Linked DNA regions of Thalassospira sp. TSL5-1. The protein of the gene in region 2 interacts with the protein of the main gene of each other region in a pairwise test. Links are inferred from orthologs where the notes say so. Each region holds a gene or a part of one and is shown on either strand. Other genes may lie near its edges. The genes, in order: LF95_RS01205 and grxD.

Region 1 (14,742 bases), 270 kb from region 2 along the record:
TTGCCGGTATTTTTACCGAGCGTGACCTGGTTAATCGCGTGGTTGCCAAAAAGCTTGATCCCGCCAAAACGCCGTTGGTTGATGTGATGACCGCTAATCCCGATACGCTGCGCCCGGATGACAATGCACACGAGGCGCTGACGCTTATGAGTGCGCATCGATATCGTCACCTGCCGGTGGTGGATGGCGACCGTGTTGTCGGGATGGTGTCGATCCGCGATTTGTTTAATGTGGTCAAGCAAGGCCTGGAGGATGAGGTGCGCGACCGCGAGAAATTCATTTTCGGGTCCGATTATGGCGTTGCCTGACTGTTAGCAAGCCCGTTTTAGGCCATCCGGGACGGCGGTGACCTATAACCATAACCGGGAGGCTTTGTCGCGCGTTGTGATAACGCGATTCGTCCCCGGGCAGGTTTGATCGGGCCAATCGGTCTGGCGAGCTTAATTGGGGGCGCTGTTATTTTGCGCTGTTTGTGTGCTTGCAGCGTTTCCCGGTTGACAGGAGGGTGTTTTCTGTCCTTACGTTTACGTAAAGGAGAGAGTTATGCCCCTGTCAGATCCCGCACCGCGTGAACATATTCACACCCGAAAGGTAACTTGCACCGGCTATCGGCGTTCCGATGGTTTGTGGGATATTGAAGGGCATATTACCGATGTCAAAACATATGGTTTTGAAAACCATGACCGTGGCGAAATTCCTGCCGGTGAACCTATTCACCAAATGTGGCTGCGACTGACGCTTGATGATCACATGGTTATTCAGGCTGCTGAAGCTGTGACGGATCACGCCCCGTTTGCGGCCTGTAACGAAATTGCCCCGAATTATGACAAGCTGGTGGGGCTTAAAATTGGTCCCGGCCTTCGACAGAAAATTCGCGAACGTGTGGGCGGTATATATGGCTGCACCCACCTGACCGAATTGATGGGGCCGGTCGCGACAACCGCCTTTCAAACCATCTTTCCTTTCCGTGCCCGCAAAGCTGCTGAAAAACAGCGTCATGAAGAAGAACAGGGAACAGCCAAGCCGCGCAAAAAGCAAAGCCCTCTGGTCAATAGCTGTCACGGTTGGCGTAGCGATGGCGCCGCTGTCAAACGTATTGCCCCGGATAGTTATACAGGGCCGCAAGACGATTGATGAGACGCTGCAACATATTGCCAGTGGTTATTTTCCTGCCTTAAATCCTGGATTCCAGCGATGCTATCTTTTTGGGGATTTTCCTACCCTAAAGGGGTTGTTTTTGCCCTTTCCTGCGCCGATATCTTGATAGGTTTTCGGGGGGTTGTGCCAGGCGGGGGCAAAAATGGGCAGAGGTGTTTTAGGGCGGCAAAAGGTTAAAACTCGTATCAATGGCTTTTCTTGCCGGTTTGGCAGAATGACGCTGATCATGATACTGGGCATTGTGGTCTTTGCCGTATCGGGCTGTCATCGTGCCAAGGCACAAGAGGTGCGCGGGAAAAATCTTGTTCTAAAAACCAGTGTTCAGCCCCCTTATCAGGACGTGGAAGACGGGGTTCTAACGGGTTCAACGATCCGGTTGCTTGATTGTACCTTTGATAAAATTGACATGGATTATGAGATTACGCTGGCACCGCGCCAACGTAATCTTGATCAGGTTCGCAAAGGGCAGGCGGACGGTTTTTTTCTGTCTCGCCTGTCAAAAAACATGTCGATTTATGCAGAACCAACGGCCCCTTTGGTGCTGGAAAAATGGGTATGGGTCTATCATCAGCACCGGCAGGAACAGATCAGCCGCCTTCTCAGGTCAGGCAGTGACCTCACTATTGGTGTTGTTTTGGGGTCGAACGAGGCCGAATGGCTGATGGAGCAGGGCTATTCTGACGTTATTCAAGCCCCGTCGCGCAAGTCGCTTTTGGCTTTGTTAACAGCTGACCGGGTGGATGTTGTTTTGATCGATCATCAGGCATTTCCCCATATCCGCGATAACATGGCAGAGCATGCCAGTCAGTTTGCCGAAAGGTTTGCCCGTTATGTGCCGTTGGTGATGTATTTTTCCCGCGATTATACTCGCGCCCATCCTGATATTATTCCCAAACTCAACCGTGCCCTGTCTGATTGTGGCCCGGCATCAGTGGCGCTTGATCCGGCAGAAATAGAACACATCACCCGGAATGACATAAACCGCATCCGGAAATGGTTGCGGGCCCCCGCCCTGATCAATGCCTTGCAAGATGTGGTGGCGCGCAATGATTCCCGTTATGGCGAACTGGCCAGCCCGCAAAAGATTGCAGCCCTTGATCATGAATGGACAGTGGCGACAGCACATGGCACGGCTTCCCGGCTGGCAGCGGAAATTTTGCAAAACGAGCTATCGGCCTATCTGCAACGGGTTTATCGCAACCGAAATGTTCAAATTGCCGAGGCGTTTATTTTTGATCACAAAGGGCTGATTTTGGGTATGTCCAGCCCGACAAGCAATTATGATCAATCCCGTGAAGCCAAATTCGCCATCTTCAAAAATCCGTCACCCGATGCAGTACAGATTACCGACATTCGCTACGATGCCTCGACAGCAAAGTTTTTGTCGCAAATCACCATGCCGGTCACGGATCCGCGTAGCGGGCAGGTACTGGCAGCCTTGAGTGTGGGGCTGGACGTGAGTGTTGCCCTTGATGGTCTTAATTTTTAATGCCCGCGGCATTGCAATTTGCCGGGACGCAGACACATGTCGTGCTTGCGCGTTTAACCTTGCCGGTTGGCCCATTCTTCCGGGGTCATGGTTTTTAGGGCCAGGGCATGAACCCGGTTTTTCAGCAGATCATCCAAAGCGCCATAAACCAGTCGCTGGCGGTTAACCCGGTTCTGGCCTTCAAAGCTTTTGGAAACGATCAAAAGCGAAAAATGGGATTCGCCGCGCGGGTCGGCCCCGGAATGCCCGGCATGCTTGGCGGAATCGTCAATCAGTTCGAGTTTTTCGGGGGTAAACTGTGCGGTGATGATATCGCGAATTTGTTGAGCAACCTGCATGTAACATTCTCTAATTGTTGAAAGGATCATGTGTGAAAAGACCAGGCGAGAAACCTTGGCGTTCATTGCATCAGTCTTTTAAACCCGTCAGGCTTTTTCAATCCTTTTATCGTTCGCAATCGACACATATGATATTGCGTCCTTTGATTGTTCCGAACATATAAACCCCTATGAACAGAGCGCAACGAAACAAACGCAAGACGTTGTATTTTACCGAGCCCGATTTGCCTGTGTGCGATTGGCCCGGTTGTGCGGAGCATGGGGAATTTAGGGCCCCCAAAGACCGCAGCCTGAGCACCTATTACCAGTTCTGTCTGGAACATGTTCGGCAATACAACAAATCCTGGGACTATTTTAGCGGCATGAAAGCCGATGATATTGAAGAACATGTCCGCCGTGATACCCATTGGCAGCGGCCGACATGGCAGTTCGGGCATATTCGCGGGGCCAAAAAGCCATTTGATTTCAAGTTCTCCGATGGTTTTGGTTTTTTTAACGAAGACGGCGAACAAACCCATCATGGCCCGGGGGGTGACCCCAATGCCAACCGCCGGGAACGCAATGCCGAGGATGCGGCACGCCGGGCCGGGGCGCTGGGAATGCCGCGCGAACAGCAGGAGGCGATGGCAACGCTGGATCTGGGGTGGCCGTTTTCAAAGGACGAGCTGAAATCCAAATACAAGCAACTGTCGAAAAAATACCATCCTGATGCCAATGGCGGTGACAAACGGGCCGAAGAACGGTTTAAAAGCATCAGTGCGGCCTATTCCAGCCTGATGACTTATATCCGTGATCTTGAGGCACGGGTTTCGATTTAGCGAACTCGGCGATACCGTGTTGTTTGGGCGGGTCTTGCCGGTTGCCGGTAAGGCCCGTAAAAGTTGCTGCAAATACAGGTTTTTACGCCAAAGGCAAAAAATTCCGTAACTTTCCTTTGTTCGCGGCGGCTTAATCGTTATTAATGAGAAAGATGACACATTCGGCCGGGCGAGCCGGTCTTTAAAATGCGCGAGTACTTATGAGCCAAGGTTACGAAGCGAGTGGTGGTGCAGCAGAACATCCGCTGGATGCACCCGATACCAAGATTTCCGTGCGTGAGGCATTCGGTATTGATAGCGACATGATGGTGCCGGCTTTCAGCCAGAGCAGCGAACATGTCCCGGCCAGTGATCCGACTTACCGATTTGACCGCGATACCACATTGGCGATTCTGGCGGGCTTTGCCCACAATCGCCGTGTGATGATTCAGGGCTATCACGGTACGGGTAAATCGACCCATATTGAACAGGTCGCCGCCCGCCTGAACTGGCCCTGTGTCCGTGTTAACCTCGATAGCCACATCAGCCGTATTGACCTGATCGGCAAGGATGCCATCGTTCTGCGTGATGGCAAACAGATCACCGAATTTCGCGAAGGCATTTTGCCCTGGGCCCTGAAACGCCCGGTGGCGATGGTGTTTGACGAATATGATGCCGGTCGTCCGGATGTCATGTTTGTGATTCAGCGTGTTCTTGAGGTGGACGGCAAGCTGACCCTGCTGGATCAGAACAAGGTTATTCATCCGCATCCGCATTTTCGCCTGTTTGCCACGTCAAACACGGTGGGCCTTGGCGATACCACGGGGCTTTATCATGGTACCCAGCAGATCAACCAGGCGCAGATGGACCGCTGGTCGATCGTCGCAACGCTGAACTATTTGCCGGTGGCTGATGAAACCAATATCATTGCAGCCAAGGTGCCCAGCTTTGACACGCCCGAAGGCCGCAGCAAGATCGAGGCGATGGTGGCCCTTGCCAACCTGACCCGTCAGGGTTTTGTGGCTGGTGACATTTCGACCGTGATGAGCCCGCGTACCGTGATTACGCTGGCGGAAAATGCCGAGATCTTTAACGATGTCGCCTATGCGTTCCGCGTGACCTTCCTGAACCGTTGTGACGAGGTTGAACGGCCCATTTTGGCCGAATATTACCAGCGTTGCTTTGGCGAGGAACTGCCGCAAAGTGCCATCAATGTGATGGTGCGCTAAGAACAGCGCCGCCTTTGAGATGACAGGTTTGCTGCAGGCTGAATATGACCCGGCCTGCAGCACCATAAACCCGGATAGATACGAGACAGCAAGCGATGAAAAACGACGAGGCGCTTTCAGGATTTCTGCGCGGCACGGCGGCGACATTTCGTGCGCTGGCGGGTCGTAACGATCTGGAGGTGGGCTTTGTCAAAGGCGGGCGCCCTGGGGGCTATGGCGAACATGTGCGCCTGCCCATGCCCAAGCAGGCCCTGCCCAAGGATGAAGTTGCCGATTTGCGTGGCGTGGCCGATGGCTGGGCGTTGAAGCTGCGTCATCATGATGCGGCCCTGCATCAAAAACGCATGCCCGAAAGTGCCGAAGCCCAGGCCGTTTACGAGGCCCTTGAAACCGCCCGTTATGAAGCACTGGGGTCGCGTTATTTTCCCGGTGTGCGCAAAAATCTGCGTGCGCACGAGGATGCCGAATGCAAGGCCAAGAATTTTCACCGTTTGACCGCCCGCGAGGATGCCCCCTTTGCCGATGCCATCGGCATGCTGGCCCGCGAAATGTTTACCGGCGAAAAGGCCCCGGATTCCGCCCGTAACCTGATCGATCTATGGCGTTCCGAGATCGAGGAAAAGGCCGGTGGCGACTTGGCAGAGCTTCAGTCGCTGCTGGATGATCAGGAAGCCTTTTCGCGCGGGATGCGCCGGTTGCTGGATCATTTGTCGCTGGAGGATGACCTGCTGGACGATCCGCCCGAACAGGAAGGCGATGATCAGGATCAGCAGGATGGTGAAGACGCCCCGGACAATGAACAGGAAAGCCAGGGTGGCGAGCAGGGCGATAGCGACGAAACCGACCCCGATGGCGATGATCAGCAGCAGGAAAGTGGCGCTGACGATGCGGAATCGGGCGAGGGTGATGTTGACGACCAGCAGCTTGACGCCCAGGCGCAGGAAGAACAGCCTGCCGGGCCGGGTGAACAGCCGGAATTTGACGGGCGCAATGAACCGATTGAGCGCGGATATGAGCCGTTTACCCGCGAATATGACGAAACCGTCTTTGCCGATGAATTGTGCGAAAGCATGGAGCTTTCGCGCCTGCGCGCCATGCTTGATAAACAGTTGGCAGCCCTGCAAAGCGTTGTGTCGCGCATTGCCAACCGCTTGCAACGTCGTCTGATGGCGCAGCAAAACCGTGGCTGGGACTTTGACCTTGAAGAAGGCATCCTCGATGCCGCCAAGCTGGCACGTATCGTTGCAACACCGTCAACGCCGCTGTCCTTCAAGCTCGAACATGATACCGATTTCCGCGATACGGTCGTGACGTTGCTGATCGATAATTCCGGCTCCATGCGCGGACGGCCGATTACCATTGCCGCTTTGTCGGCCGATATTTTGGCCCGCACGCTGGAACGCTGCGGGGTGAAGGTGGAAATCCTTGGTTTTACTACTCGGCAATGGAAAGGCGGGCAATCGCGCGAAGCCTGGGTGGATGCGGGCAAACCGCCCAAACCGGGCCGTTTGAATGATTTGCGCCATATTATTTACAAGGCTGCCGATACGCCCTGGCGTCGTGCACGCAAAAACCTGGGCCTGATGTTGCGTGAAGGGTTGCTCAAGGAAAATATCGACGGCGAAGCATTGCTGTGGGCCCATGACCGTTTGCTGGCGCGTAATGAACAGCGCCGTATTCTGATGGTGATTTCCGATGGTGCACCGGTGGATGATTCCACCCTGTCGGTCAATTCCGGCAATTATCTGGAACGGCATTTGCGCGAAGTGATTGACTGGATTCAAACCCGGTCGCCAGTTGAGTTGCTGGCCATCGGGATTGGTCATGACGTCACCCGTTATTACCAACATGCCGTGACAATCAACGACCCCGAAGAACTGGGCGGCACCATGCTGCGCGAACTTTCGGACCTGTTTGATGAAAAACCCAAACGTGGCCCCAAACGGCCGCTGCGCCATGTCGCGGCCGATACGGCCAGGGACAAGGGGCATGGTGACAAGGACCGCTGGTAATTTCTCTTTTGGTGCGCGGGGCAAACATGGGTGATATCACCCGTTTTGCCCCCAGTCCGACGGGGTATCTGCATTTGGGGCATGCTGCATCGGCGCTGTTTGCCGCGCAAAAGGCCGGTGCTGGTGGAAGGTTTTTGTTGCGGATCGAGGATATTGACCAGACCCGCTGCCGCCCGGAATTTATCACCGCCATATACGATGATCTTGCCTGGCTGGGCTTACACTGGGAACAGCCGGTGCGCATTCAGTCCGCCCATTTCAGCGATTATCAATCCGTGCTGGACCGTTTAGGTGAACGGGGCCTGCTCTATCCGTGCTTTTGCACCCGCAAGGAAATCCAGGCGGAAATTGCGCGCATCGGCAACGCCCCGCATGGGCCGGATGGTGCGCTTTACCCCGGTACGTGCCGCCATTTAAGTGCAATGGAACGCCAGGAGCGTATCGAGGCGGGCCAATCTTATGCCCTGCGGCTGGATATGGGGCAGGCGATAAAACAGGTGGGAAAACGGCTTTATTGGCATGATCGCAATGCCGGGCGGCAGGTTGCGGTGCCGGAAATTTTTGGTGACGTGGTGCTGGCGCGTAAGGATACCCCGACCAGCTACCATGTTTCCGTCACCCATGACGACCATTTGCAGGGCATTTCGCTGGTCACACGCGGCGAGGATTTGTTTTTCGCCAGCCACCTGCACCGCCTGTTGCAGGAATTGCTGGGCTATGACGTGCCGGAATATCATCATCACAAACTGCTGACCGGCCCGGACGGCAAACGCTTTGCCAAGCGCGATAAATCCGAAACCCTGCAATCCATGCGCGAAACAGGCGTGAGCGTTGATGATGTGATGGCGCGGATTGGCACATTATCCTGATAACCAGATCAGCCTGTATTTGTTTCCAGCAAATGGGGCCGCCCGTGGAACCAGTTGCGGATAAAATCGATGAATAAGCGGTTTTTAAGCGGTTGTGCGCCCTGATAGGGGTAAACAAGGCTTATGGGGCTGCGCGGGGATGTGTACTCATCCAGCCGCGTTTCAAGGCGCCCTGCATCAATTTCGGTCATGGCGATGTAGCGCGGCAGGCGGGCAATACCCAGCCCCTGGCACACGGCATTGCGGATCAGCGGGTAATGATTAAGCCGCAAATTGCCGTCCACCAGCACCGATACCGGGCCATCCTTGCCAAAAAACAGCCAGCGATGATCCTTGCAGTAATGAAAATTGTTGATGCAGTTATGGTGGCGCAAATCATCGGGCATGGTGACGGATGGGTGGTTTTGCCAATAGGCGGGGCTGGCGCATACCAGTTCGGAAAGCTGCCCTAATGGAATGGCGATTTGGTCCGGGTCGTCGGGCAGGCCCGCACGAATGGCCATATCAACCGGGTCGGCACGCAGGTCGCGATAGCGGTTTTCCAGCTCCAGTTCGATGATAATGCCAGGGTTTTGTGCCTGAAAACGGGCGATGATGTCGTTTAAAAATATCTCGCCAAACGATACCGGCACCGTAATGCGCACAATGCCCGTCGGGCTTTTGCGCAGGCTTTCAACCGCGTCAAAACCGGCATCGGCGGCCTCCCCCAGGCGTTGGCAATAAACCAGAAAAGCTGCGCCGGTTTCTGTCAATTCCAACCGCCGGGTGGAACGAAACAATAGCTTCGTTCCCAGGGCTTCCTCCAGCCGCGATATCTGCTGGCTGATTAATCCCTTGGAAACACGCAAAACCTTTGCCGCAGCAGTAAAGCCGCCTTGTTCGATCACAGTGGCAAAGCTGTGCATTTCTGTCAGATACTGTTTCATTGTTTATCATGTTAAACAAAATGTTTGATAATTGGTATGTTATCGATCCAATGTTGCCGTGAGAAGATCATTTCATCCTTTTCCAAAAGCAATGGAGATAACGTGATGAAAATTCTTCTGATTGGGGCCTCTGGCACGATTGGCAAGGCCGTTGCCGCCGAACTGGGCGCACGGCATGATATTATCACTGCCGGGCGCAGCAGTGGCGATGTACAGATCGACATTTGCGACCTGGCCAGTATTCGCGCTGCTTACGAAAAGGTCGGTGCGCTGGATGCGGTGGTTTCTACGGCGGGCAAGGTCCATTTTGGCGATTTTGCCGAAATGGATGATGAAAAATACCGCATCGGCATTAATGACAAACTGATGGGGCAGGTGAACCTGGTGTTGATTGGTCGGGATTATGTGACTGATCGGGCGTCTTTTACCCTGACAACCGGTATTCTGACCAAAGACCCCATTCGTTATGGCAGTTCGGCCTCGATGGTGAATGGTGCGGTCGAGGCATTTGTGCGGGCGGCGGCAATTGAAATGCCTGCCGGGCTGCGTATCAATGCGGTCAGCCCCGGTGTGATTGCCGAGGCAATGGAGGGATATGGCCCCTTCTTTCGCGGGCATGACCCGGTGCCTGCGGCAAAGGCGGCTCTTGGTTATGCCAAGTCGGTTGAAGGGTTACAAACAGGCCAGATTTTCGAGCTGTTCTAAAACGGGCTTGCGGGTATCTTTGTGAAAAATGCGCCAGAATATGATCCGGCGCATTTTTTTATTAAACTTGTATTGTTTAGTAACTATCCCTTGCGCTCCTGGGGATTTATTCCATTTATAGCGCGAAAGATGACGGCTGTTGGGGGACAGGTTGTCGCATGCGAACCCAAGAGATGTGTCAAGATGATACTGTTTTACATGCCGGGGGCTTGTTCACTCTCGACTCATATATCCCTGCTCGAAACAGGTGAGCAATTTCGCCTCGTTAAGGTGAATCACAAAACCTTAAAAACCGAACATGGCGAAAACTTTTTGTCCATTAGTCCCGATGGACGTATTCCTGTCCTGAAACTTCCCACTGACGATGTGATAACGGACTGTGTTGGTACGCTGCATTATATTGCCGACCATTTTTGGCAAAGTGGTGTGTCACCCGCGCCGGATTCTGCCGAACGTGCCCGGTTGAATGCTTTTCTGACCCGTATTGAGCATGAGCTTCATGCTCAATTTTCGCTATTGCAGCAAAAAAGAACGACACCAGATCTGCGTGACGCCGTGATCACCAGACTTTCGGACGAATTTGAGAAATATGAGAAGCTGTTTTCCGATGGTCGACATTATCTGATGGGGCGGCAATTTAGTGTGGCCGATGCCTATTTGCTTGTTGCGATCAATTGGGCTGGCATGATCGGTATTAATACTTTCCGTTGGCCCCATATTGGCGATTTCGGGGACCGAATGCGCGGGCGCACCTCGGTTCTGGCGGCCTTGCGTGCCGAGGGCCTTTTGGTCGATTGATCAAACAACCGCTTTTAACCTGCAGTCCTTATTGTGAAAGGGCATGGGGTTTGAAAAGACTGCTTTGTGATTAAGTATAAAAAACAGCCTGTGGGATGATCCAACAGGCTGTTTTTGGTTTTGGTATCGCAGAAAATGCTTTTGGCCGGAGCTTAACGGCTGAAATCAATCAAAACCAGGAATGCAACCGGGACAAGAGCCAGGGCAACGTAAATCCAGGCTGAAGCAATGGAAATCCCCAAGGCTGCAAAAACAAACCCGGTAAGATACAGGACCAGCCCAATAACGGCGACCAGCAGGATGCCGATTAACGGCAAGGCGACTTTGGAATCGGTTTTCATCGATGCGTTGCTCCCCAAGCATGGGCCCATAAAAAGGGTCCCCTGAAAATCTGCGGAACTATACCAGCGGCATTTGAAATCTGTTTTGACAAGGATCAATACTGGCGCGTGCTTTGTGTAAAGGGAAAGGCAATTTTCTACCTGTCCGTCAAATATAACCGGTATGTGGTTTAAAGCAGTGCAGGGCCGGGCAGATTGCGAAGGATCGGGCAAGGAAGGGAAGGTATTGAGCTGCGAATAACTGTGTCAGGTCCCTTTGAGAGGCGCTGGTTTTGCTGTGTGATGACTTTATATATGTATCGCAGCTTGTCAGGATTGATCGGGTATTTAGCGAATCCTGATTTTACAATGGCGAATCCCGTTATATGGCGGCGGGATGCGGGGCAGGGCATAAATATTGTGTGGTATTTTGGCCGCCGATATTGCCAAATCGGGTATCAATTATGCCGCTAGCGGGGTGTTGTGCCGGGCCGAAACTGCCGAAAAACGATAAACGAACGGTGAAACATAGAATTCCGCAGTAATTGCGGTAAATTGCGCGGAAGAGGCTTGACGGCACTGGTTTGAGGCAGTATTAACCCGGCTCCAAGCGCGGGCCTGCGTGTTCAGGCCAAGCGTCCTTTTGCGAAATTAGACCAGGAGATCAGGTCATGGCACGTCGCTGCCCGGTATCCGGCAAAGGCGTTTTGGTCGGCATGAATGTGAGCCACGCCCACAATCGTACCAAACGTCGTTTTCTTCCGAACTTGCAGCAGACCTCGCTGTTGAGCGAAACGCTCGGCCGCTCGGTTCGTATGCGTCTGACCACCAATGCAATCCGCACCATCGAAAAACGTGGTGGCCTGGATGCGTATCTGATTGGCACGGCTAACACCAAGCTTGATGCCGATCTGCTGAAGGTTAAACGTCAGATCGTTAAAGCTGCTGAAGCAAAAGCTGCCTAAGGCAATTTTGCTTTAACAAAGTACGAAGGTCCGTCTTTGGCGGGCCTTTTTGCTTTTTCAGATTTGGCCCCAGAGGCCAGGAGAACAGCCGGACCTTGTGTTCCGGCTGTTTTTTTGTGCAGTGCCTTCTGTGATAAACAGTGATGGGTTTCGCCGGTTTGAACGGGCACCTGGCGACAAGCCGGTTTCTGCCGGAATGTGACAGAATAGAGCCGGATTTTCGGAAGATTTTGCAATGCGGCGACTCGGCGTAAAAGCGGTTTTGCGCTTTGGGAAAAATCGTCTATAATCTTCTCAATCAGTGATTTATGCGTGCGTTACCACCCGTATATAAAACGTCACAGGATATTCATCAGCCCCGTGTGACGAAGATGCTAGACAGGCGGTACGACTCTGTAAACACGGCGGAGCGGATGATATGTTTCTATCGCCCAATACGTGTCCGGCCCTTGTTCTTAACGCGGATTTTCGCCCGTTAAGTTACTTCCCGCTGTCTTTGTGGTCCTGGCAGGATACGCTAAAGGCGGTGTTCCTTGATCGTGTCAATGTTCTTTCCGAATATGACCGTGAGGTGCGCTCGCCTTCCTTTAAAATGAAGCTGCCCAGCGTCATTTCCCTGAAGGAATATGTGCCGATCAAAAGCACACCTGCCTTTACCCGTTTTAACGTTTTTTTGCGCGACCGGTTCAGTTGCCAATATTGTGGTGATCGCCTGCCGGTAAACGACCTGACCTTTGATCATGTGGTGCCGCGCTCCAAGGGCGGACGCACCAACTGGACCAATATTGTCGCGGCTTGTGGCACCTGCAACCTGCATAAGGGAAGCCGATCAGTCAAGGAGGCTGGTCTTCATTTGCGCCGGCGGCCCGACCAGCCCACGATGCAGCAGTTGCAGTCTATTGGACGATCTTTCCCGCCAAACTATCTTCATGAAAGTTGGCGGGATTTTTTATATTGGGATACCGAACTGGAATACGACTTTTAGGCTGGCTACGTGGATGCGTGGCTTTTTGTCGCCAGCAACATAAACAAAGCCGACGCAGATCTCCGCGTCGGCTTTGTTGTTTTATCTGCCTGTTGTAAGGCGCAGGCAGCGATGGTTCGCTGTTTTGGTTTAGTACTGGCCGGTGGTGCGCATCATTTTGCTGCGCGGTGCCAAAAGGCAGAAAACGGCCATTGCAATCGAGAAAAACAAATTGACCGTCGGCATGGTGATGCCAAACAGTTTCCAGTCAATTTTGTCGCACCGAACAATGGGTTGAGCCAGAAGCTGTGCCTTGAGGTCGGCGATGTTTGAGGCCCCGCTTGTCAGGCCGCCGCACATTTCAGGGCCATCCCACCACAATTCCTGAACCCCAACGTGATAAAACGCAATGCCCGCGCCAATCGCAAAGGCGATACCGCACAGATATATCAGGCCGCGCGACAGGCCTGGCTGACGGATAAGCAGCAGCGAGACAAGGGCAAGGCCGACCACGCTATAATAGGGGATGCGTTGATAAAGGCACAGAATGCACGGCAGCAGTTTTTCAACATACTGGGCATAGAACGCAAAACCAAGACTGCCCGCTGAGACCAGAAAAACAAACAGGCCGGGCAACGGTGATGGGGTGCGGCGGCGGGAATATGAAGATGCCATTTGGCTCCATCCGTAATGCGTGTTGTAAGGTTTTCTAAATTAGGTACTTGATGGCGACAAAGCCGCCCACCAGGCCGACAATGAAAACTGTGAAGACAAGACCCAGGCGCCGTTCGATAAAATCGCGAATGGGGGGGCCAAATTGCCAGATCAGCGCGGCAATCAGGAAAAAGCGAATGCCGCGTGCCAGAACTGACGAGACCGAGAATATGACGGGGTCCAGTGATGTAACCCCGGACAGGATCGTAATAACCTTGTAGGGGAAGGGCGTAACCCCGGCAATGAAAACAGCCCAGGCACCCCATTCGTTGTAATAGTCGCGAAATGTCTCGAACTTGCTGGCATAGCCGTAAAAGCCAAGCACGGGCTTGCCCACACTTTCAAACAGAAAATGTCCGATCGCATAACCGGCCAGCCCGCCTAATACCGATGCCACCATGCAAATGGTGGCATAGCGCCATGCCTTGTTACGGGCGGCAAGAATCATCGGAATCAGCAGAATATCTGGCGGAATGGGAAAAAACGAACTTTCAGCAAAGGCAATGACGGCCAGGGCAATGGCAGCATGGCGGTGGGAGGCCAGGCTAAGGGTCCAGTCATATAGTCTGCGAAGCACCAGGAGCGACCTTTATGTCAGGCCGCATATATATGGGCCGTATGCTGAAGAATGGGGCGATGTAACTCTATTTGACGGCAGGCTGCAACGGTTTCTGACAGAAACGTGATCAACTTGTTTTTTTTACGCAAAGCCCCATTGACCAGCGCGAAATTCTCGCTATTATCCGCCCCCACGATGGACGGCGCATCAAGCGCCTTGCTGCCCCTGTGGCGGAATTGGTAGACGCGGCAGACTCAAAATCTGTTTCACTTTGTGAGTGGGAGTTCGATTCTCCCCGGGGGCACCATCGATCTGAATTTTCCCAGATATTTGTGATGGCTTTAATGTTCGCGACGCATACGCGGCGTGAGAAATGTTGTGTTGTATTTTTGGCGGCATGACATGAAAACCAGGCATTCGCGCATCTGCCTGTTGTGAGCCTCATCCCAAGGGGCGCTTCTTCCCGACCCAGGTTTCATGTCGAAAAGACTTATTTGGTGTGCAGCATTTCAGGCTGGTTGTTGCGAGGTTTTGTGGGCTTTAGTCGTGCGCTGATGTGTTGGTGACGATGCCCATCATTTACCGTTCGTTATGTGCCATGAACCTTGTCTGTTGTGGAACATGACGTAACGGCGCTTGCCTTATGCGAGGAAATCCGTGCTTGGACCTGTTCATCATATTTGTCCTGATGATTGACGATGGTTCTAAGGGGAATCAATTCCTGAAATTTCACGCATTGCCAGATTTCAAATCGTCTTCTGTTTTTGTTCTTTTTTGAGCTTTTGCATGTGTTTGAATGGCGATCAGTTTGTTGCCTTTGAGGGGTGTTTGGGGCGGTGACGATATATTAGATATCTGGAATTTTGGAGCCGCTTATTACACGGACTGTTTTGTCAAAA
Region 2 (14,684 bases):
CAGCGAGACCATTCGCCGTATTAGTGAGATCGCCGCAACGATTTCGGCTGCAGTAGAGCAGCAGGGGGCCGCGACCGAGGAAATCTCGCGCAATGTCAGCCAGGCGGCGCACGGAACCTCGCAGGTCACAGCAACCATTGGCGATGTTACCACATCAACAGGCATGGTCGGCGATGCTGCCAGCGAAGTTGCCGAGGCCTCGCGGGAATTGACCGGGCAGGCCGCCAGCCTGCGTGAACAGGTTGAGGGATTTTTGCGTGAAATCCGGGTTGAGGAATAAAACCGTGCGGTGATGACGGAGGACAAACCTGTCAGGCACGCAACGCAAGGCACCTGTGGGGTAAACAGGTGCCTTTTCGTTTGACTCTCGGGCAATGATCTCTATATTGCGCCTCACTTCCGAGAAAGCGGGTCGTGGCAAAAGTCTGCGGCCCCGTTCTGTATTGTGATGGATACAGAAACTATCGGGACAACAAAGCACTTTAAAAAAGCGAGTTTTAGAATGTCGAAACGTATTGCTGCCAAGCATAAAATTGACCGCCGCCTTGGTGTTAACCTGTGGGGCCGTTCCAAATCGCCGCTGAACAAGCGCGAATATGCACCGGGCATGCACGGCGCAACCCGCCGTAAAAAACCGACCGATTATGGTACCCAGCTTTTCGCCAAACAGCAGCTCAAGGGCTACTATGGCAACATTTCCGAAAAGCAGTTCCTGCGTTACTACAAAGAAGCATCGCGTCGCCCGGGTGATACCTCGGAAACCCTGGTTGGTATCCTGGAAACCCGTCTGGACGCCGTTGTTTACCGCATGAAATTCGTCCCGACCGTTTTTGCATCGCGTCAGTTCGTGAACCACGGCCATATCCTGGTCAACGGCAAGAAGGTCACCATTCCTTCTTACCTGGTGAAGGAAGGCGACGTTGTTGAAGTCAAATCGGCTTCGCGCGAAATCCCGATGGTGATGGAAGCTGCTACCCTGGCAGAACGTGATATTCCTGAATATCTCGACGTTGACGCGAAGGCTTTCAAAGGCACCTTCGTTCGCGTCCCGAAATTCTCGGAAATCCCGTACCCGGTTCAGATGCAGCCGAACCTGGTTATCGAATTCTATTCGCGTTAATCTGCCCCGCAGATTACGCCGAATTCGGACAGAAGCGCCCGCTGGTTTCAGCGGGCGTTTTTTTGTGCGCGGGCCGGATTGTCAGTTTGTCGATATTCAGGCAGGATGGCGCGTAAACGAGGACGACCTCGCCCGTTGCGGGATAAAATCGTTCGGGACGACCCGGCAATCATTACGAGGTCGCCATGCGCACGACACTGGACCGTATCCGTCACGCCCTTTCCTTTGAAATTATCGGTTTGCTGATTGTCATCCCCCTGGGCGGATGGGTGTTTGATTTTGGCATGGCCGAGGTGGGTGTTGTCGCCCTTGTCAGTGCCACCATCGCCACATTGTGGAATTATCTGTTCAATCTGGTGTTTGATCACATCCTGCGCCGCCTTAAGGGGGATACCGTCAAATCACTGGCCCTGCGCGTGTTTCATGCCATTACCTTCGAGGCCGGTTTGTTAACCGTGCTGATGCCGTTTATCGCCTGGTATCTGGATGTCAGCCTGTGGCATGCCTTTACGATGGATATATCGTTTTCGGCCTTTTATCTGGTTTATGCCTTTGTCTTTAACTGGGCTTATGACGTGATCTTTCCCGTGCCGACACAGGGCGGGAACAGCGATTACGCTCAACAGGGGCGGTAGCGTAATGCCCGGCATTTTGTTGGCATAAAAAAAACACGCCAGAGGTGCCCCCTGACGTGTTTTTGCATAATTCAAGGCCTGAAGGATCAGGCGGCAGCGGCAACACCCTTGTCGCGCATATGCTGCGAAAGTTCGCCCGAAGCAAACATTTCACGCACAATGTCACAACCGCCGACGAACTCGCCCTTTACGTAAAGTTGCGGAATGGTCGGCCAGTTTGAAAAGTCCTTGATGCCCTGACGGATGGCCGGGTCAACCAGCACGTTGACGTCCTTGAACGGAACGCCCAGTTCGGCCAGGACCTGAACCACAGCGGCCGAGAAACCGCATTGCGGGAACATGGCGGTCCCTTTCATGAACAGAACGACGTCGTTGTCGTCGATATCTTTCTGGATGCGGTCAAAAACCGGATTTTCGGACATAACGGGTATCCTTGACTGTAATAAGCGCGGTACGGCGTGCGACCGCAGGTATATGAATAAGGCTGGCCGAAGATATGGCCTTCCGGCGCGTTTCTGTCAACTGTTGGCGCGTGCGGCACGGCTTGTGCGCAGATTATCCCAGGTAAAAATCGCCAGTCCGCACCAGACAAAAATATAGGTGATCAGGTGGGCCTGCGTAAAGGGTTCGCCAAAAAGCAGGACGGCAACGCAAAGCTGAATGGTCGGGTTGACATATTGCATCAGCCCCAGCGCACCAAATTTCATATTCCGCGCGGCAAAGGCAAACATCACCAGGGGAATGGTCGTCATGGCACCCAGGCCAATCAACATGGCATCATTGCCGGTGCTGGTATGAAGAAAAACCATGTCCCCCTTGCTTTGCAGCCAGCCGAGATAAATCAGGGCGATGGGCAGCAGGGCTAGACATTCGACAAACAGGCCGGCAATCGGGTCCGCCGGGACCATTTTGCGCAGCAGGCCATAAAAGCCGAACAAAAAGGCCAGGCCCAGCGCGATCCAGGGCAGGGTGCCAAAAAAGACCAGCAGATTCACAACACCCAGCGAAACGATCACGACAGACAGGATCTGAATACGGTTAAGCGTTTCCTTTAAGAAAATGCGCCCCATCACCAGCATGATCAGTGGCATGATATAATAGCCTAGGCTGGCCTCGATGGCGTGGCCGTGATTGACCGACCAGATATAGATTAGCCAGTTGCCCGCAATCAGCAGGCTGGTAATGCACAAAACCCCGATTGTCCGGGCCGACCCCAGCAATTGCATCAGCGCCGCCTTGCGCCCCAGGGCAAAGATCAGCACCAGAGTGAGAATCACGGACCACACAATGCGGTGGCTGAGAATTTCCAGCGCACTGGCGAACCCGACAGCATGAAAATAGGCCCCCGAGATGCCCCAGGCAACAAAGGCAAATAATCCGGCCAGGGGGCCAGCGCCGATCAGGGCCGGTTTGTGTGATTGTGACATAACAGGTGAACCAGGGTCAGTTGCGGGGGCTCAGTCTGGCCCCGGAAAAACTGTGCGCCCAACGTAAAGGCTGGGCGCACGGTATGGAATTTCCGAAAGAAAAAGCCCGGAACGGTTTATTCGGGAACCGAGGTTTGCAGGGCGAGCGCGTGCAATTCGTCGCCCATTTTGCCCTTCAGGGCGGAATAGACCATCTGATGCTGAATCACGCGGGTTTTGCCGCGAAAGGCTTCGGAGACAACCAGCGCGGCATAATGATCGCCATCGCCGCGCAAATCCTCGATTCGGACCTGGGCATCGGGAAGGGCTTCCTTGATCATGGATTCAATTTCGTGTGCTGCCATCGCCATGTGTATTATCCTTTATAAAACAGAGCCTGTGGCCCGTGCGGGTGGGCGGATCTGTTAAAAATGCGTTCTTTGTTCTGGTATATGTTGCGCCATCGGGGCTGTCAATCAAGGGACGAGAGAACATGCTAATCGCCGGTTGTGGTTGCGTGGCGTTGCCTGTGTGCTTTGTCCGATGCAGGATTGCGTTGCACGGCGCGCCACATTGCGCTATTGGCTGTTCTGGCTTTGTGGCAGCCTGCCGTTCGCACCCGCAAGGGAGGGTGAATGCCGCAGCATAAAATCTTTCGGTTCCGCGTCGGACCGGCAATGCGAACACCCGGCCTCCTTGATGGAGACGATGATGCGACTGAATAATCCGATGGATCAAACCCCCGATGTCCCCGCAAACGGGGCACCGAAAAACTTTAGCAGCGATGGTGCCGATACCCTGAAAGCCCAGGCAAAGCGCCTGCGTGCGGCCCTGGCCAATCGCGATGTTCGTGTTTCCCATGCGGGCAGCCTGGAATTGATGGCGCAAAGCTATGGTTTTCGCGACTGGAACACCGCCCTTGCCATGACCCGGCGCAATGCCACCAGCATGGATGTGGCCGATTTGGGCATTGGCAAACGCTTTGCCGGGTCCTATCTCGGCCATGCTGTAACCGGTAAAATTCTCGGCCTTACGGGCACGCCGGTTGCCGGTGTTTACCGGGTAGAGGTGCATTTGGATCACCCGGTTGATGTGGTGGCGTCCAAACATTTTACCGGCTATCGCCAGCGTATTGCCGCACGGATCAACAAGGAATGTGAACCCGTGCTGGCATCAGGCCAGCGTGGGCCGGGCCTGTCGGTTGATCTGCTGTTATAGGGGCGGCAAGTGACGTTGCTGTTAAGCGACATTTCCGATCAAACCCTCCGGCTGCTGCCCAAGGCAGCCGGAGCTTATGTTCTGGCAATTGCCCTGCGGCAGCCTGTAACGCCAACACAGCACCAGTTTGCCAATCAATGCCTCCTGCCGGGCCAGTATTTTTATTGCGGCAGCGCACGCGGACCGGGCGGGATTGCCGCGCGAGTCAAACGCCATTGTGCACCCGATAAAAAACGGCATTGGCATGTTGATGCCCTAACCACCCTGCCAGCGGGGCAGGTAACAGCCGCCCTTGCCGTTATTGGCGGCGATGAATGCCTGTTACGCGCCATGTTGAGTGATGAATTTGGGCTGGTTGCGGCCATTGCCGGTTTTGGCAGTTCGGATTGCCGGGATTGCCCTGCGCATTTGCTGACGATGCCAGAAGAGCATTTATGTGGTGCCAACATTTTGAAAATGTTGGCCGGCATGGTTGGCAGCCAGGCTTAAGTTATTTTTGTGGCGCATGCCCAGGACGCACGATCGTTGCGCCGTGGATCGATGAGAAATTTGTTCGTAATTGATTTGCGGGGATGAAACAGCGATAGTTGTGGCTTGTTTGGTTTTTATGTCCCTGAAACCTCCTGTTTTTGGGCCAGTGCGATTTCTGGTAGACTTGAGACATGCTTGAGCCGAAAGCTGTTGTCCTGCTGATTATCGCTGTTGTCGGGATCGGCCAGGCGCTTTTTTTGATATTATTGCTGCTTCAGGAAGGCAAACGTGCCTTTCGGGCCAATCGCTGGTTGATGATTTTCACAGCGATAGTTTGTGTTATTTTTGTTGATAAGGTTCTCGACGTTTTCCTGTCTCCATTGATACGTTTGTATCTTGCCCCTTTATTCTCGCCCTTTGTTTTTGCCGCCATTCCGGCAATTTTTTTGTATTTTCGTGAAATTTCAGGTCGTCCTGTGCCGCAACCGGCCAGGCATTTCGCCATTGTTTTGCTTATCGCTATCTGCACGTCAGTTATTGTCTGGACCATTCATGGCAATACAGATGCAAATCGCCTGTTATTGACGGATCAGGGGCTTGGTTTGAACTGGAAGGCCCCTGTCCCGGTAACGGCGTTGATGCTGGCGATGATTGCTGTGTATTGCGGGCAATTTATTGCCTATATGATTGCGATATGGCGAACATGTCTGGTCTATCACAGGCAGGTTCAACAGCAGTTTGGGCTGGATGGGGCGGTATTGCCCAACTGGACTATCGAGTTGCTTGTTGAAACAAGTGTTATTTTTGCGATTTATACAGCGATTAATTTGTTTGATATTTTTGTATTAAGAAGCGAATGGCTGATTATTGTGGCGCATTGTGGATTTGCTTTGGTTTTTTTCCGCATAAGCCATGTTATTGCAGCCAATCCTGCGCTTTTTGTCGAGGCGGGTCTTTCTGGTAAAGGGGATGTGCCGGGCAAAGATAACCGCCCTGTTGTGGATGTTGGTTCCGATAACGGGGCTACTTCCCGACATCTGGTCGAGATGGACGAGGCACAACGCATTTGTCGGCGACTAAACCAGATTATTGCCCGGGAAGAGGTGATCTTTGATCCCTTGCTGTCGATGCCCAAACTGGCCCAACTTGTTGGGGTGACGCCCAATCAGCTTTCCTATGTGCTTAACCGATATATCGAAAAAAGCTTTTTTGATTTCGTGAATTCGGAGCGGGTTGTTCATGCCAAACGCTTGCTGGTGACAGAGCCGGATCGTCAGGTGCTCGATATTGCTATTAATATCGGGTTTAATTCAAAATCGACATTCAATCTGGCATTTAAGAAGATTACAGGCACAACGCCATCCGTTTACCGGGCTGAAAGAACAGCCAAAGACATACCGCAGATTGTGTGATTTTTGAGAATAGCATGGCCTGCCTTTGTATCTTCTACGTTTCCGTTCCCGGAGTTTAGACATGGTCCACCCGCTTTTGACACCTGCCGATATTGAAACCTATCAGCGCGACGGCGTTGTTTTGGTGCGCGGCCTGTTTGCCGATTATTTGCCGCAACTGGCTGCAGGTATCGAGGCCAATATGCGTGACCCTGGCCCTTATGGGGCGGAAAACCTCAAGACGGGCGAGGCAGGACGCTTTTTTGATGATTATTGTAACTGGCAGCGTATTGGCGAATTTGAACAGGTTATTCGCCATTCCTCCGTCGCCGAAGTGGCCGCCGATTTGATGGCGTCGCAACAAGTGCAGCTTTTTCATGATCATGTGCTGGTCAAGGAACCGGGAACCTCCAAACCCACGCCCTGGCATCAGGACAGTCCTTATTATTTTGTCGAGGGGACGCAGACGGTAAGCTTCTGGTCGCCGCTGGACCCGGTGGGCGAGGCGACATTGCGCTGTGTTGCCGGGTCGCATAAATGGCCGCGTGCGGTGTTGCCGACACGCTGGTTATCGGAAGAAAGCTTTTACCCCGACGAAACCGCCTATATGCCGGTGCCCGACCCGGATGCCGAGGATATGGATATTCGCGAATGGCATATGGCGCCGGGCGATGCCGTTGCCTTTGATTTTCGCATCCTGCATGGCGCACGCGGCAACATGACGCAAAACCGCCGCCGGGCTTTTTCGTTGCGGCTGGTGGGGGATGATGCCCGCTATGTCGAACGGCCGGGGCGCACATCGCCGCCCTTTCCGGGGCACAACATGCAGGCAGGGCAAAAGCTGCGCGAGGACTGGTTTCCGGTGATTTTTCAACGATAACGGTTACACGCGGACTTACATGAAAAAGGCGGGCCATGTGGGGTTTGGTCCGCCTTTGGAATTTGAATTTTATGTACGTTTATCTCGTGAAGGTGCGTTAACCGCCCGTCATGCTCATATGCCGCGACACGGCGGGTTTTTGGCCTTTGCGGTCGATAATAAAATCGTGGCCCTTGGGTTTGAGCAGCATGGCGCGATCCAGGGCGGCATCGAGCAATGCCGGGTCGTTTTCGCGCAGGATTTCGCGAAGGTCGATATGGTCCTCCTGGCCCAGGCACATATAAAGCGTGCCGGTGCAGGTAATGCGCACCCGGTTGCAGCCCTCGCAGAAATTATGGGTCAGTGGTGTTATAAAGCCTAGTCGCCCGCCGGTTTCTGCAACGGAAACATAACGTGCCGGGCCTGGCGTAACATGGTTGCTGGGGATCAGTGTCCAGTCTTTTTCCAGGCGTTCGCGCACCACGGTTAACGGCAGGTAATGGTCGGTGCGGTCGCCATCAATATCGCCCAGCGGCATGGTTTCGATCAGGCATAGGTCAAACCCTTCTTGGCCGCACCAGGCCAGCATGCGCGAAAATTCGTCTTCGTTTTGTCCGCGCAGGGCAACCGCATTGATTTTAATGCCAATGCCAGCTTCTTTGGCGGCCTGAAGACCAGTCAATACCTGTTCAAGGCGGCCGCGCCGGGTGATGTCGGCAAATTTCTGGTGGTCCAGCGTATCAAGCGAGATATTGAGGCGTTTGACCCCGGCACGGGCCAGATCATCGGCATAGGTGGCAAGCTGGCTGCCATTGGTGGTCAGGGTTAGTTCATCGAGCGCGCCGGATTTAAGATGGCGTGATAGATTGCGGATCAGGTCCATGATGCCACGGCGCACCAGCGGTTCGCCGCCTGTCAGGCGCAGTTTGCGCACCCCGCGCGCGATAAAGGCGCTGCAGAGCTGATCAAGCTCCTCAAGTGTCAGGATTTGTGATTTTGGCAGGAAGGTCATGTTTTCGGCCATGCAATAGGTGCAGCGAAAATCACACCGGTCCGTTACGGAAACCCGTAAATACGAAACATGACGGCCATATTTGTCGATCAGTGGCTTTTGCACGGTTTCCTGCCTGAATTTTTTTTGGGTTTCGTGGTGTTCCTGACACTTCTGTCAACAGATAGTGCACAGAGACGGCAGCGGGCAAGGCCAGCTGCCGTGTTTTTTGCCAGTTACGGCCACCCCCAGGCCATAGCCTTAGTCCTGCCAGGTTGCGGCTTCGCGGTTATGCAGGGCGGCAATATCGCGGTCGATATTGGCCATCACGGTGCGCAGCACAGCAACCTTGTCATGGTCAATTTCGGCAGCCAGCAGGGCAGAACGTTCCGGGCTGGCAAGAATGGCGCGCACGTCGCGAAAAAGTGCGTGAATCAGTTTGATGAAATGGTTTTCGGTAAATTCCCACTGCGTACCATTACGGTGCATATTGTCATTTACCAGCTGGATAAACCATTTTTTGCGTTTTTCATAATCGGCAAAGTGCATGGCCATGCGCACAAATACCATCGTGATCTGCTTGGAAACCAGCGGGTTTCCGGCAAGATGATCCCAATAATCGGTGGCATCGCGCATGTCGTCATCTTCATCGGCATGGGCTTCGACGATGCTGCGGATTTCGCTATCGATCTGCTCGATGGTGTCGGCCCCGACCATCATGCGGATGGCATGAAAAAACGGCTGTAACATATCGCGCGAAAGTGCGCCGTGTTCCAGGTCGCCCGCTTCGCGCCCCGCCAGAAGATGGGCAAAACGGCTGACCAGCAGGCGGCCAAACGGATCATTGCGGATGGAGGGGGCACGCCGGGAAGTGGCGGCGGAAATTTCGGTTTTCATCGCCGCCCAGGCATCGTCAAACAACCGGGGTTGCCCGCGCAATGCGACCAGGGATTTTTCGATTTCTTCGGCGCTGATGGCATTGCCCTGATCGCGGGCCTTGTTTGCCAGTCCGGTGGCAAAACGTTCCAGGACGGCCCACGCGGCATCGTGGTGGCGCTGTTTGAAGCTGTCCGTTTCAAGGGGCGTTTCGATTTTTTTCATTATTCTGTCCGCTTTTGTTCGGGGTCATCTGAACGCAGGTCTTGGTTTGTTTGCTCATTGCTTGCCAGGGCAAGCATCATTTTGCGCGCATTGATCGTGCCGTGACCGGCAAGGACGGGCTGTATCCTGCCTGTTTTGGGGCAGGAATTATTCATACCCCATTGCCGGTTCGACAATTTCAAGGGCGACATGGCGCGTGCGAATGATCTGGCGGCCGACTTCCTCGAAATTGACAGCAAGGCTGTCACCGTTAACGGCCTGGATGCGGCCCAGCCCCCAATCGGGCTGGCCGGGATGGCGCACAATGGTGCCGGGTGTAAGCAGAAAATCCATAAAATTGCGTTCTCAACCAAGTGGGCCGGCGGGTACGTGTTGTCGTCCTGGCTTTTAAAAAAGCGGCACGGCCAACGAACAGGGCCGGTTTTGTGTCATCTGTTAAGATAAATCTATCATTGCAAAGCAGTTGTGACAAAGAAGGAAAAAGCGGGCATCATGGTTTTGTCGCATGAGGCATGTGTTTTTTGGCCTGATATTTAAATAAGGTTTTAATACCTGTTTTGCACATTAGGGCATCGATTCCCGTATCACGATGCGGGAAAGGCTTTGTTTTCATATGGGGATGCGGCTTTTTGGGGAAGGCGCACCGTCAAGATCTGGAGCGCAGTGCATGCAGCAGGACAGGCAACTGGAGCTTATCCTGATAGAACTTATCAGCTCGCGAATTTGTCATGATCTGGTCGGGCCGGTTGGTGCGGTCAATGCGGGTGCCGAATTGATGGACGAGGCAGGGGGCAGCGATGACGAGGCCCTGGCGTTGATGCGCCGAAGCGGGCAGGAGGCACAGCGCCGCCTGCAGCTGTTTCGTTTGGCCTATGGACGGGCGGGCAACAGTGTGGATGCCGCCACCATGCGCAAGACCGTGATGCAGGCTTATGAGGCTGATGGCAAAGTCACGCTGGTCTGGGAAAGCGACATCGATATGGATGCCGTAACCGCACGGGTTGTGCTGAACATGGTGATGATGGCGCGCGAGGCCCTGCCATTTGGTGGCGAAATTGCTGTAAGTTGCGACTCCGGGGCGAAAATAAATGTCATCGCACGGGGGAAACGGGCCGCCATCAGGCCGGAAATTGAAAATGTGCTTTCGGGCCCGGTTGACCCGCAAGACCTTGATCCGCGTAACATTCAGGGCTTTTTTGCCCGGAACCTAGCCGAAAGATTAGGCCGACAGCTACAGGTGGTGTCAGAAGAAAGTTCTGTCACTTTGATCTATGTTTAAAAAAATTGACGTGCCAGTATAGTAAATCCGTATGCTAGGCTCTACCTACATGGTAGCTCTCGTGTAAAACGGGAATTTAAGATGATTGGGCAGATTTGATGCGGTTGACGTCCCGGGTCCGGTGATGGTCTGATTGCCGGCATTGTGGAGGGGATATATGGACGATCTTTTAAGTGAATTTCTTACCGAAACTTCGGAAAGTCTTTCGACGCTCGACGTAGAGCTGGTGAAGCTTGAACAGAACCCGAACGATCCGGATATTCTGTCGAATATCTTCCGTCTGGTTCATACCATCAAAGGGACATGCGGCTTTTTGGGGTTGCCGCGTCTTGAAGCAGTTGCCCATGCTGGTGAAAACGTTCTGGGCAAGATTCGCGACGGGGAACTGGTCGTTACCCCCGATGCCGTAACACTGGTGCTTGAATCGATCGACACCATCAAATATCTGCTGAGCGAGCTTGAAACCAACGAAACCGAGCCGGACGGAAATGACGCCGACCTGATCGCGCGTCTCAATCATTTCGCCGATACCGGCACGTTGCCCGCAGGTGCAGGCAGTGCGCCCAAGGCGCAGGCCCGTGCCCCGGAACCCGAGCCCGCCGTTTCGGCTGCACCAGAGCCCGAGCCGGAACCCGAACCCGAGCCGGAACCTGCCGCTCCCGCCGCCGCGGCAACACCGCCTTCGGCACCGAAATCACAGGCGGTTGCAGCAGCAGCTGCGCATGATGGCGGGGCAAAGGCGGATGCCCATCCGCGCAACGAAGCCAAGGAAAGCTCTGTTGCGGCCCAGACCATTCGTGTGAATGTTGAACTGCTTGAAAACCTGATGACACTGGTTTCCGAACTGGTGCTGACGCGTAACCAGCTTTTGCAGATGGTCCGTGGCAAGGATGACAGCGAATTTACCGTTCCGTTGCAGCGTTTGTCGCACATCACCACCGACCTTCAGGAAGGGGTGATGAAAACCCGCATGCAGCCGATTGGCAATGCCTGGGCAAAGCTGCCGCGTATCGTGCGCGATCTTGCCCTTGAAATGGGCAAAAAGATCGATCTGCAAATGATTGGTGCCGATACCGAACTGGACCGTCAGGTTCTTGAGCTGATCAAGGACCCGCTAACCCACATGGTGCGGAACTCTGCCGACCACGGCCTGGAAGACATTCAGGGTCGTCGTGACGCAGGCAAGCCCGAAACCGGTACCGTCACGCTGAACGCCTATCATGAAGGCGGTCACATCATCATTGAAATTTCCGATGATGGCCGTGGCCTGAATGTGGAGCGGATCAAGGCGAAGGCCCTGACCAATGGTCTTGTCACCGAAGGCGAACTGGAAAGCATGTCGGATCAGCAGATCCACCAGTTCATCTTCAAGCCGGGCTTCTCGACGGCGGAAAAGGTGACGTCGGTTTCCGGGCGTGGTGTGGGGATGGACGTTGTTCGGACCAACATCGAAAAGATCGGCGGTACGGTGGAACTGAAATCGGTTGAAGGGCGTGGATCGACCTTCATCATCAAAATTCCGCTGACCCTGGCGATTGTTTCTGCCCTGATCGTTGAAAGTGGCGGCGAACGTTTTGCCATCCCGCAGATCAGCGTTCTGGAACTCGTTCGTGCATCGAGCAATTCCGAACATTCGATCGAACGTATTCACGATACCCCGGTTCTGCGCCTGCGTAACCGCCTGTTGCCGCTTGTCACGCTCAAGAAAATTCTGGGTCTTGATGAAACGGCAGCCGATGCCGAGGTAGATGAAGAAGCCTTCATCGTGGTCGCCCAGGTGGGAACCTACAGCTTTGGCATTATCGTGGACCGCGTCTTTGATACCGAGGAAATCGTGGTCAAGCCGGTGGCGCCGATCCTGCGTGATTTGTCGCTGTTCTCGGGCAATACCATCCTTGGCGATGGCAGCGTGATCATGATCCTCGATCCGAACGGCATTGCCACCCGGACCGGCGAAATCACCGTTGGTGGCCAGCAGGGTGTTGAATCCAAGGCCAAGTCGGAAAGCTCGGATCGCGAAACCACCTCGATGCTGGTGTTCCGCGCCGGGGGCAACGAAATCCGTGCCGTGCCGCTGGCACTGGTGGCGCGTCTCGAGGAAATCGATGTTGAAAGCATCGAATATTCCAACGGCCGTCCGCTGGTTCAGTATCGTGGCAAGCTGATGCCGCTGGTCTTTATTGACGGGGCGTATCAGATGAAGGGCGAAGGCCGCCAGCCGACCCTGGTGTTCCAGGATCGCGAACGGACGATGGGCCTGGTTGTTGACGAGATCGTTGATATTGTTGACGATGTTCTGAATGTTGAACTGACAGCCGACCGTGATGGTCTGGTGGGCTCGGCCGTGATTGATGGCAAGGCAACCGACCTGATTGATGCCGGTTATTATCTTGAACTGGCCTTTAGCGACTGGTTTGGCAAAGAAGAAGGCGGCGGTGAAAAGAAGAAGGTTCTTCTTGTTGATGACAGCCCGTTCTTCCGCAACCTGCTGACCCCGATGCTGTCGGTTTCCGGTTTCAAGGTAACGTCGGTTGAAAGTGCGGAACAGGCGATCGAGCTGAAAAATAATGGTGCGGTTTTTGATGCCATTATCAGCGACATCGAAATGCCGGGCATGAACGGTTTTGAATTTGCCGAAAGCCTGCAAAATGACGAGCGCTGGGGTGAAGTTCCGATTATCGCCCTGTCGTCTCATACCAGCGAAGAGGATTTCGAGCGTGGACGCCGCGTCGGGTTTAGCGATTATGTTGCCAAATTTGACCGTGACGCCCTGGTCTCGACCCTGATCCAGACGCTGGCTGCTGTCTAAGTCGAAGGTAAAGTATCATGAGTGACAAAAACGCACTTGTCCCCAGCTCCGAGCGCAATACCGCCCTTGATCTGGGGGGATCAACCAAGGATTTCGTCACGGCGACAATCGGCAAGCAGATGTTTGGCATCCCGGTTTTGACCGTACAGGACGTTCTTGGCCCGCAGCGCATCACGCGCATTCCGCTGGCACCGCCCGAAGTGGCAGGCTCGCTGAACCTGCGTGGACGCATTGTGACTGCCATTGATGTGCGCAAGCGCCTTGGCCTGCGCAATAAGGAAGGCGATGATCCCGGAATGAGCATCGTGGTAGACCAGGGGGGCGAACTTTATAGCCTGATGGTCGACCAGGTTGGCGAGGTTCTGAGTGTGCCGCAGAACGCATTCGAGCGGAACCCGGCGACACTTGATCCGCGCTGGCGGGAGTTTTCGGACGGTATTTTCCGTCTGGAAAAGAACCTGCTGGTTATTCTTGATGTGACCCGGCTGCTTGATTTTGCCGGGTCTGTAAAACAGGCTGGCTGATGCCTGTCTGTTAACGATGTTCCGGGCGCGCCCGGCGCCCGGATATTGCCGGTCGTGGCTTAACACGTAAAATTGCGAGAAGGAAATCGATGAAGAGTTGTCTCGTCGTCGATGATTCAAAAGTCATCAGAATGGTGGCACGCCGTATCCTTGAGGAATTGGGATTCGAGGTTGTCGAAGCCGAAGATGGTATGGAAGCCCTTGAGAAGTGCCTGTCGGATATGCCTGACGCGGTACTGCTTGATTGGAACATGCCGGTAAAAAGCGGTATAGAATTCCTCCGGGATTTGCGTGCGGCACCGGGAGGGGATGAACCCGTTGTTGTGTTCTGCACCACGGAAAATGACCTGGAGCATATTCAGGAAGCCATTACCGCCGGGGCAAACGAATACATCATGAAGCCCTTTGATAGCGAGATCATCCAGGCCAAGTTTGAACAGGTTGGCCTGATCTGATCCTTGTGGCCGCGACTTCGCTTTGGGCGTTGCGGCCTTCTGACCAAGCGGGAACATCGTACCTGTGGAACAAAACCACATCGATCCACCATACAAAGTCCTGATTGTTGATGATTCGGCAATTGTACGCGGGCTTGTTGCGCGTATGCTGCAAGATGATTCTGATATCGAGGTTGTCGGTTCTGTTGCGAACGGAGAAGACGCCCTTGCGGTGATGCGCGACGGTGGCGTTGAAGCGGTCGTTCTCGATATTGAGATGCCGGTCATGGACGGATTGACGGCCCTGCCGAAAATTCTGGAGATTGATCCCACCGTGCGTGTGATCATGGCCTCGACCCTGACCAAGCGAAATGCCGATATCAGTTTCAAGGCGATGACCCTGGGGGCTGTGGATTACATTCCCAAGCCCTCATCGGCCAAGGATA

Evidence for each region.
Region 1: the proteins of grxD (region 2) and LF95_RS01205 interact in binary tests that used the Escherichia coli proteins (3 or more experiments, as listed by UniProt). The link is inferred for Thalassospira sp. TSL5-1 from one-to-one orthologs.

The regions. Positions count from the first base shown.
Region 1 is NZ_KV880637.1:252,578-267,319, forward strand. What follows is about bases 1,344-4,167. They hold LF95_RS01205 (BolA family protein), read right to left. Parts: upstream 2,986-4,167; coding sequence 2,701-2,985; downstream 1,344-2,700. Other genes in these bases: LF95_RS01200 (transporter substrate-binding domain-containing protein), read left to right, coding at 1,373-2,647; LF95_RS01210 (J domain-containing protein), read left to right, coding at 3,216-3,803; cobS (cobaltochelatase subunit CobS), read left to right, coding at 4,004-4,167. Also shown: LF95_RS01190 (CBS domain-containing protein), read left to right, coding at 1-308; LF95_RS01195 (DUF2889 domain-containing protein), read left to right, coding at 544-1,134; more of cobS, read left to right, coding at 4,168-5,011; cobaltochelatase subunit CobT, read left to right, coding at 5,107-7,023; tRNA glutamyl-Q(34) synthetase GluQRS, read left to right, coding at 7,050-7,892; LF95_RS01230 (LysR family transcriptional regulator), read right to left, coding at 7,901-8,818; LF95_RS01235 (short chain dehydrogenase), read left to right, coding at 8,924-9,523; LF95_RS01240 (glutathione binding-like protein), read left to right, coding at 9,545-10,321; LF95_RS01245 (hypothetical protein), read right to left, coding at 10,474-10,662; rpmB (50S ribosomal protein L28), read left to right, coding at 11,313-11,606; LF95_RS01255 (HNH endonuclease), read left to right, coding at 12,025-12,591; LF95_RS01260 (disulfide bond formation protein B), read right to left, coding at 12,721-13,245; LF95_RS01265 (YqaA family protein), read right to left, coding at 13,280-13,861. UniProt on the Escherichia coli protein: Transcriptional regulator that plays an important role in general stress response. Has many effects on cell morphology, cell growth and cell division. Acts by regulating the transcription of many genes, including dacA (PBP-5), dacC (PBP-6), ampC and mreB.
Region 2 is NZ_KV880637.1:519,946-534,629, forward strand. What follows is about bases 510-3,275. They hold grxD (Grx4 family monothiol glutaredoxin), read right to left. Parts: upstream 2,178-3,275; coding sequence 1,842-2,177; downstream 510-1,841. Other genes in these bases: rpsD (30S ribosomal protein S4), read left to right, coding at 510-1,120; LF95_RS02435 (PACE efflux transporter), read left to right, coding at 1,306-1,755; rarD (EamA family transporter RarD), read right to left, coding at 2,274-3,182. Outside these bases: LF95_RS02425 (methyl-accepting chemotaxis protein), read left to right, coding at 1-280; more of rpsD, read left to right, coding at 503-509; LF95_RS02450 (BolA family protein), read right to left, coding at 3,299-3,532; LF95_RS02455 (glyoxalase superfamily protein), read left to right, coding at 3,870-4,379; LF95_RS02460 (GIY-YIG nuclease family protein), read left to right, coding at 4,389-4,868; LF95_RS02465 (helix-turn-helix domain-containing protein), read left to right, coding at 5,165-6,262; LF95_RS02470 (phytanoyl-CoA dioxygenase family protein), read left to right, coding at 6,324-7,121; GTP 3',8-cyclase MoaA, read right to left, coding at 7,219-8,217; LF95_RS02480 (hypothetical protein), read right to left, coding at 8,353-9,192; LF95_RS02485 (DUF3553 domain-containing protein), read right to left, coding at 9,340-9,525; LF95_RS02490 (histidine phosphotransferase family protein), read left to right, coding at 9,860-10,471; LF95_RS02495 (hybrid sensor histidine kinase/response regulator), read left to right, coding at 10,629-13,280; LF95_RS02500 (chemotaxis protein CheW), read left to right, coding at 13,298-13,804; LF95_RS02505 (response regulator), read left to right, coding at 13,894-14,259; LF95_RS02510 (chemotaxis protein CheB), read left to right, coding at 14,324-14,684. UniProt on the Escherichia coli protein: Monothiol glutaredoxin involved in the biogenesis of iron-sulfur clusters.